Regions from separate parts of the Streptomyces sp. 3211.6 genome, predicted to be linked through region 1. Evidence: riboswitches for the same ligand, from Rfam matches in the RefSeq annotation. Region 1 holds a riboswitch; the other holds the start of a gene.

Region 1 (4,174 bases):
GTTGGCCTCCAGCAGGTGGTTCTTGGCGCGGCGGCCGTCTTCGACGAGGATCTCCAGCTCGCGCTTGAACGCGGGCTTGTGGTCCTCCTCCTCTTCGAGCTTGTACTCGGAGAACAGGCCCGCCTCGATGCGCTTGGCGAGCTCGACCTCCTGCTCGGCGTTGAGCAGCGGCACCTTGCCGATGAGCTTGAGGTAGTCCTTGACCGGGTCGGCGGTGGCGCCGGCCACCATGACGGTCTGCGCCGGGGCGTCGTCCTCGTCCTCGTCGGACAGCACGAAGCCCTGGGCGCCGGCCTTGGGAGCCTCTTCCTCGGTGTCGTCGGCGAGGTCCTCGACGGCCCAGTCCTCACCCTCGACGACCGGGGTCTCGGCGTCGTCGGCGTCCTTGGCGGTGGTCTTCTTCGCGGCGGTCTTCTTGGTGGCCGTGGCCTTCTTGGCCGCGGTCTTCTTGACCGCGCGCTTCTTGGGCTCGGCGGCGGCCTCGGCCGGCACCTCCTCCGGGGCGGCGGCCGACGGAGCGGATATCGCCGCGGCGGCGGCCGGGGCGGCGGCGACCGAGGCCTTGCGCGCGCCGATGGGGCGCGGCGCGGCGGCCGCCTTCTTCGTCACGGTGCGGGCCGGGGCGGCGGCTGCCTTGCGGGGCTTCTTGGCAGGAGCCTTCGTGGCGGGGGCGGCGCTGACGTGGAGGGCGACGCCCTCTTCGTCCAGGACCTGGTTCAGGCTGCGCAGGACCCGCTTCCACTGGTCCACCGGGATGCGGCCGGCCTCGAAGGCCTGGCGCACGTCGTCACCGTTGATGTGACCCTGCTCGCGGCCGCGCTCGACGAGCGCGACGAGGGCCTCCGATTCGGCGATCTCCGGAGGGAACGTACGGGACGGGCTGAGCGACACAAGGAGCCTCTCGTTGCGAACAGATAAGGGGTGGGCGGGAATCATCGCGCGGACTCGGGAAACAGTCCCCAGGGGGGCTGTATTCCGGGGCCGCGCGAGGACACCTGTCGGTTCATCGCATGCCCGAGTCGATTCGTTACGCGCTGAATTGAGTGACCTGCGCCACGCTGTGGCCGGGCAACCGATCCGGCGCGGATCCGTCCGCGCCCCGGCGGCGGCGGATCCGCCCCGTACGCACGCCCCCGCATCAGTCCGGCTTGCGGGCCTCGATGAGGAACCGGGAGGTGTGCGCGACGAACGGGCCCTCGCGCTCGATCCGTTCGTGGAGCTCGCGCAGCCGGTCCCGGTAATGCCCGACCGTGAAGCCGGGAACCATCCAGATCACCTTCCTCAAGAAGTAGATCACGGCTCCGATGTCGTGGAACTCCGTCCGCAGCCGCTCGGAGCGCAGGTCGGTCACCTCCAGGCCCGCCTTCCGCGCGTCGGCCTCCGCGTCGTCGGGATGGCGGGCGCGCCGGACCTCCTCCGGCTGCGGGCCGAGGAAGTACTCGACGAGCTCGAAGACGCTGGCCGGGCCGACCTGCTGCGAGAGGTAGGTGCCGCCCGGGGTCAGCACCCGGGCGATCTCCTCCCACCAGATGGTCACCGGGTGCCGGCTGGCCACCAGCTCGAAGGCGTTGTCGCCGAAGGGCAGCGGCGGCTCGTCGGCGGCCGCGACGACCACGGCGCCCAGCGGGTGCAGCAGCCGGGTGGCCCTCTCGATGTTCGGCGGCCAGGACTCCGTGGCCGCCGTCAGCGGCGGCAGCGGCCCCGCCCCGGCGAGCACCTCGCCGCCGCCGGTCTGGATGTCCAGGGCGGAGCGGACCCGGGACAGGCGCTCGGCCAGCATCCGCTGGTAGCCCCAGGAGGGGCGCTGCTCCGTGGCCCGGCCGTCGAGCCAGGAGAAGTCCCAGCCGTCGACGGAGACGGATTCCGCCTCTGCCACGAGATGGTCGAAAGTGCGCGTCATGTCTCGATCGTCCCAGGCCGGGCCCCGGTCATCCACCGGATATGCCGGTGGACGGTTCGACTACAGTGGGAGCAGGGCCGTGACTGGCGTTCGGGTGGATCACCACCGGGGAGCGGCCCGGCGTACGTGCCTCCCCGTACGTCGACTGCCGCGCGCCTGGGCGAACCGCGATCCGCGAACAGCGATCCGCAGCGACGTTCAGGAGACCCCGTGACGACTGCCCCTTCGGCCACCGCCCAGCTCATGGACGGCACCGCCCTCGCCCGCCGCATCTCCGAGGAGACCGCCGCCCTCGCGGCGAAGATCACCGAGCGCACCGGCACCGCGCCCTGCCTGGCCACCGTCCTGGTGGGCGAGGACCCCGCCTCCGTCACCTACGTGCGCATGAAGCAGAACCGCTGCGCCAAGGCCGGGATCACCTCCCGCCACGTGGCCCTCCCGGCGGAGACCACCACGCAGGAGCTCGTCGCCACGATCACGGCCCTCTCCGAGGACCCGGAGATCAGCGGCATCCTGCTCCAGCACCCGGTCCCGCACCACATCGACGAGCGCGCCGCCTTCGAGGCCATCGCCCCGGGCAAGGACGTCGACGGGGTCACCATGCACTCCTTCGCCGCCATGGGCTTCGGCCTGCCCGGCTTCGTCTCCTGCACCCCCGGCGGCATCATGCGCCTGCTTGCCGAGTACGACGTGGACCTCACCGGCAAGCACGCCGTCGTGGTCGGCCGCAGTGCGATCCTCGGCAAGCCCGCCGGGATGCTGCTGCTGGAGCAGAACGCCACCGTCACCTACTGCCACTCCCGCACCAAGGACCTGTCCTCGATCGTCCGCCAGGCCGACGTCCTGGTCGCCGCCGTGGGCAAGGCCGAGTTCATCCGGGGCGAGGACATCAAGCCGGGCGCCGTCGTCCTGGACGCGGGCTACAACGAGGGCAACGTCGGCGACGTCCACTTCGAGTCGGCCGCCGCCCGCGCCTCCCTGATCACCCCGGTGCCCGGCGGGGTGGGCCCGATGACCATCGCGGTCCTGCTGGAGCAGACCGTCCACGCCGCGGCCGCCCAGGCCGGTCTGGACCTCGCGGACCTCTGAGCGCGGCGGCCCAGCCCCCGCTCCCGCCTCACGAGCGCCCCGGACCCCCGAGGTCCGGGGCGCTCGCCCGCTCTGCCGCGGCCAGCCCGGCGACCGCGCGCTCGGCGGCCGTCAGCGGCGGCGTCTTCAGGGTGCCCCGGGCGGAGGACCGCAGCACCCGCCAGAGCACGTCCGGGCGGAACCAGGCGGTGGGCGGGCTGGTCATCGTGATGACCTCGAAGAAGGCGGCCGTCAGCGGCTCCTCGACCGTGGCCCCGGCCATCAGCCGGTTCACGTACGCGTCCAGCAGGCCCGTCCCCGGCCTCGGGCGCATGCCGGTGGCGCCGGGGTAGAGGATGTCCTGCGAGGTGGCCAGGCGCCAGGCGGCGGCCACCGGCGGGGTGAGCGCCCGCTGCGCCGCCCTGCCGAAGCCGGGCCGCGACAGGCCCCCGGACCGCAGCATGGCGCGGACGGCGAGCAGCCCCTTGGCGGCGACCGTCATGCCCTGGCCGTAGAGCGGGTTGAAGGTCGCCACCGAGTCGCCCACGGCGAAGAAGCCGTCGGGCAGGGCGGTCCTCTCGAAATACAGGCGCCGGTTCGTGGTGCTCTGGGTGACGGCCACGTCGGTCAGGGGGGTGCGCCCTTCCAGCAGCTGTCCCACGATCGGGTCGCGCAGGTCCTTGGCGAACGGGACGAAGGCGTCGGGGTCGCCGGTCGGCTGCCCGCCCCGGGTGCCGGAGAGGGTCGCCTGCCACAGGCCGTTCTCGATGGGGACGATCGTCGCGGTGCGGCCGGGCACGGGAACCCGCGGGTCGGACTGGACGTTGACGATGGGGAAGCCCAGGGCGTGCGCCCCTTCGGGCGCCCGGAAGATCCGCGTCGCGTAGACCAGCCCGGAGTCGACCTCGGCCTGCGGGACGACGCCCGCGCCCAGCTCCTCCAGCCAGAGCCGGGAGCGCGAGCCGCGCCCGCCGGCGTCGACCACGAGGTCGGCGGGGATCAGCAGGCCCTCCTCCCGCGGTGTGTCGACGCGGACACCGGTGATCCGCGCGGACGTGCCCTCCAGGCCGCGCACCCGGCTCCGCTGGAGCACCGCGACCCCGGGCAGCGCGGTGACCTTGGCGCGGACCACGGAGTCCAGCAGGTCGCGGCTGCAGGAGACGGTGAACTGCTTCTCGCCGTAGCGCGGGAGCCAGCCGTGGGCGG
Region 2 (4,174 bases), 1.6 Mb from region 1:
GCCGGGAGGGCGCCGGGGTCAGCCTGCACGAGCCGGGCGGCGAGCCGTTCGTACCGGCCGAGGGCGAGACGTACGTCTTCCAGGCGCTGGCCCCGCTGCCCGACTTCGACGGGAACCGCGTGGTCCTCGGCGCGTGGGTGGTCGAGGAGGAGGCGGCCGGACTCGGCATCCGCGAGTCCGCGGGCCCGGTCACGGACGAGTACGCCCGCTTCCTGCCCCACGTCATCCTCTGATCCTCCCGGGGGTGCCCGGCAGGGCACCCCCGCCCCTCGTCAGCCGGCGGCGAGGACCGCGCGCAGCTGCTCCAGACCCCAGTCCAGGTCCTCCTTGGAGATCACCAGCGGCGGCGCGATCCGGATCGTCGACCCGTGCGTGTCCTTCACCAGGACCCCGCGCCCCATCAGCTTCTCGGAGACCTCCCGGCCCGTGCCGCGCGCCGGGTCGATGTCGACGCCCGCCCACAGCCCGCGCCCGCGCACGGCGGTCACCGCGCCGCCTCCGGCCAGCAGGTTCAGCTCCCGGTGCAGGTGGTCGCCGAGTTCCGTGGCGCGCTGCTGGTACTCGCCGGTGCGCAGCATCGCGATCACCTCCAGGGCGACGGCGCAGGCGAGCGGGTTCCCGCCGAAGGTGGAGCCGTGCTCCCCGGGCCGGAACACGCCGAGCACGTCGCGGTCGGCGACCACGGCGGACACGGGCACGACACCGCCGCCGAGCGCCTTCCCCAGCACGTACACGTCCGGGACGACGTCCTCGTGCTCGCACGCGAAGGTCCTGCCCGTGCGGCCGAGGCCCGACTGGATCTCGTCCGCCATGAACAGCACGTTCCGCTCGCGCGTCAGCTCCCGTACGCCGGCCAGGTATCCGGGCGGCGGGACCAGGACGCCCGCCTCGCCCTGGATCGGCTCCAGCAGCACGGCGACGGTGTTGGCGGTGACGGCGCGGGAGAGCGCGGTGAGGTCCCCGTACGGGACGATCTCGAAGCCCGGCGTGTAGGGGCCGAAGTGGTCGCGGGCGTCGTGGTCGGTGGAGAAGCTGACGATGGTCGTCGTCCGGCCGTGGAAGTTGTCGGCCGCGACGACGATCTTGGCCTGGCCGTCCGGGACGCCCTTGACCTCGTACCCCCACTTGCGGGCCGTCTTGACCGCCGTCTCCACGGCCTCCGCGCCCGTGTTCATGGGCAGCACCATCTCCTTGCCGCACAGGGCGGCGAGTTCGGTGCAGAACTCGGCGAAGCGGTCGTGGTGGAAGGCCCGGGAGGTGAGGGTGACCCGCTCCAGCTGGGCCTTGGCCGCGTCGATCAGGCGCCGGTTGCCGTGGCCGAAGTTGAGCGCCGAGTACCCGGCGAGCATGTCGAGGTAGCGCCGCCCCTCCACGTCGGTCATCCACGCGCCCTCCGCCGAGGCCACGACGACCGGGAGGGGATGGTAGTTGTGCGCGCTGTGTTCGTCGGCGGAGCGGATGGCATCAGCTGTTCTCGACACGGGGTCTCCGATCGTCCGTCTGCTGGTGACGCGGGTGACATGGGTGGCGTCCTTTGTATCGTCGCTCGGATCGTGGACGCGGAAACCTCCCGGGTGCTTCGCCCGCTAAGGTGTTCGGTACGCACGGCGACTGGCGTACGGGGAACCAACTCCGGGGGAGTCGTGCGCGCACTACCGCACACAGGGCCGCTCGCCTGGGCCTCGCGGGGACGAGACACGACATCGACCCCGGAGGAGCCGCGATGACCGCGCACCGCCAGCCCGCCCTGCTCGCCACCGACCCCGAACTCGCCTCGCTCGTCACCGCCGAGGAAACCCTCCAGGCGCAGACGCTGCGGCTGATCCCCAGCGAGAACTACGTCTCCGCGGCCGTCCTGGAGGCCTCCGGGACGGTCCTGCAGAACAAGTACAGCGAGGGCTACCCGGGCCGCCGCTACTACGAGGGCCAGCAGAACATCGACCGCGTCGAGGCGCTGGCGGTCGAGCGCGCCAAGGGCCTGTTCGGGGTGGAGCACGCCAACGTCCAGCCCTACTCCGGCTCCCCGGCCAACCTGGCCGTCTACCTGGCCTTCGCCCGGCCCGGCGACACGGTGATGGGCATGGCCCTGCCGATGGGCGGCCACCTGACGCACGGCTGGGGCGTCTCGGCGACGGGCTCCTGGTTCCGCGGCGTCCAGTACGGCGTGCGGGCCGAGGACGGCCTGATCGACTACGACGCGGTGCGCGACCTCGCCCTGGCGGAGCGGCCGAAGATCCTGTTCTGCGGGGGCACGGCCCTCCCGCGCACGATCGACTTCGAGGCGTTCGCGTCGATCGCGAAGGAGGCGGGCTCGGTCCTGGTCGCGGACGTGGCCCACATCGCCGGCCTGATCGCGGGCGGCGCCCACCCCTCGCCGGTCCCCTACGCGGACGTGGTCTCCACGACCACCCACAAGACCCTGCGCGGGCCGCGGGGCGCCATGCTGATGTGCAAGGAGGAGCACGCGAAGGCCATCGACAAGGCGGTCTTCCCCGGCCTCCAGGGCGGCCCGCACAACCAGACGACGGCGGGCATCGCGTTGGCCCTGCACGAGGCGGCCCAGCCGGCCTTCACGTCCTACGCCCACGCGGTCGTGGCCAACGCGAAGGCGCTGGCCGCGGCGCTGCTGGAGCGGGGCTTCGACCTGGTCTCGGGCGGTACGGACAACCACCTGATCCTGATGGACCTCACCTCGCGGGGCGTGCCGGGGAAGGTGGCGGCGAAGGCGCTGGACCGGGCCGGGATCGTGGTCAACTACAACACGGTGCCGTTCGACCCGCGCAAGCCGTTCGACCCTTCGGGGATCCGGATCGGTACGCCGTCGCTGACGTCGCGCGGCCTGTCGGCGGACCACATGCCGGCGGTCGCCGACTGGATCTCCCGTGCGGTGGACGCCGCCGCCAAGGCCGACGAGCCGGCCCTCGCGAAGATCCGGTCCGAGGTCGCCGACCTCCTGGCCGCGTTCCCGGCCCCGGGCCTCCCGGTGGCGTAGTTCTCCCCGCCCCGCCCTTTCTCCGTTTCCGCCTCAATCGCCGGCGGGGCTGTAAACAGCCCCGCCGGCGATTGAGGCGCTGGGGGTACCCCCAGCGGTAGCTGGGGGAGGGTCTGGGGGCGAAGCCCCCAGGGGCGCGGGGCCGGAGACGCAGCCGGTACCTGAGAGAATGGCGGCATGGCTTCTGACCGTCCCCGCGCGCTCTCCGGCATCCAGCCCACCTCCGGCTCGTTCCACCTCGGGAACTACCTCGGAGCGATCCGCCAGTACGTCGCCCTCCAGGAGACGCACGACGCGTTCTACATGGTCGTCGACCTGCACGCGATCACCATGCCGCAGGACCCCAAGGACCTCCGCGCGAACACCCGCCTCTCCGCCGCGCAGCTCCTCGCCGCCGGTCTGGACCCCGAGCGCTGCACGCTCTTCATCCAGAGCCACGTCCCGGAGCACGCGCAGCTCGCCTGGGTCATGAACTGCATCACCGGCTTCGGCGAGGCCAGCCGGATGACCCAGTTCAAGGACAAGTCCGCCAAGGGCGGGGTCAACAGCGCCAGCGTCGGCCTGTTCACGTACCCGATCCTCCAGGTCGCCGACATCCTCCTCTACCAGGCGAACGCCGTCCCCGTCGGCGAGGACCAGCGCCAGCACGTGGAGCTGACCCGCGACCTCGCCGAGCGGTTCAACCACCGCTACGGCCAGACCTTCACCCTGCCCGCCGCGCACATCGTCAAGGAGGTCGCGAAGATCTACGACCTCCAGGACCCCTCGATCAAGATGTCTAAGTCCGCGTCCTCCCCCAAGGGCCTGATCAGCCTCCTCGACGAGCCCAAGGCCACCGAGAAGAAGATCAAGAGCGCGGTCACCGACACCGAGGCCGAGATCCGCTTCGACGCCGAGAAGAAGCCCGGCGTCAGCAACCTGCTCACGATCTACTCCACCCTCACGGGCGAGTCGATCCCCGCCCTGGAGGCCGCGTACGAGGGCAAGGGCTACGGCGCGCTGAAGACCGACCTGGCCGGCGTGATGGTCGACTTCGTCACACCCTTCAAGCAGCGCACCCAGGAGTTCCTGGACGACCCGGAGACCCTGGACGCCGTGCTGGCCAAGGGCGCGGAGAAGGCCCGGGCGGTCGCCGCGGAGACCCTGGCGCAGGCCTACGACCGCATCGGGTTCGTCCCCGCC

The links. A riboswitch is a leader RNA that binds a small molecule or an ion and turns the genes downstream of it on or off. The one in region 1 is predicted to bind ZMP and ZTP.
Region 2: it holds a riboswitch for ZMP and ZTP, as region 1 does, so the genes downstream of both, glyA (serine hydroxymethyltransferase) here and BX286_RS29565 (bifunctional 5,10-methylenetetrahydrofolate dehydrogenase/5,10-methenyltetrahydrofolate cyclohydrolase) in region 1, are expected to answer to the same signal.

What each region holds. Positions count from the first base shown of each region.
Region 1 covers NZ_RBXC01000001.1:6,438,718-6,442,891, forward strand. The annotation lists gene BX286_RS29555 (RNA polymerase sigma factor) at 1-891, opposite strand, end outside; gene BX286_RS29560 (methyltransferase domain-containing protein) at 1,139-1,900, opposite strand; ZMP/ZTP riboswitch at 1,970-2,069, shown strand; gene BX286_RS29565 (bifunctional 5,10-methylenetetrahydrofolate dehydrogenase/5,10-methenyltetrahydrofolate cyclohydrolase) at 2,144-2,989, shown strand; gene BX286_RS29570 (NAD(P)/FAD-dependent oxidoreductase) at 3,018-4,174, opposite strand, start outside.
Region 2 covers NZ_RBXC01000001.1:4,879,272-4,883,445, forward strand. The annotation lists gene BX286_RS22670 (glutathionylspermidine synthase family protein) at 1-233, shown strand, start outside; gene rocD (ornithine--oxo-acid transaminase) at 273-1,481, opposite strand; ZMP/ZTP riboswitch at 1,598-1,688, shown strand; gene glyA (serine hydroxymethyltransferase) at 1,724-2,992, shown strand; gene trpS (tryptophan--tRNA ligase) at 3,170-4,174, shown strand, end outside.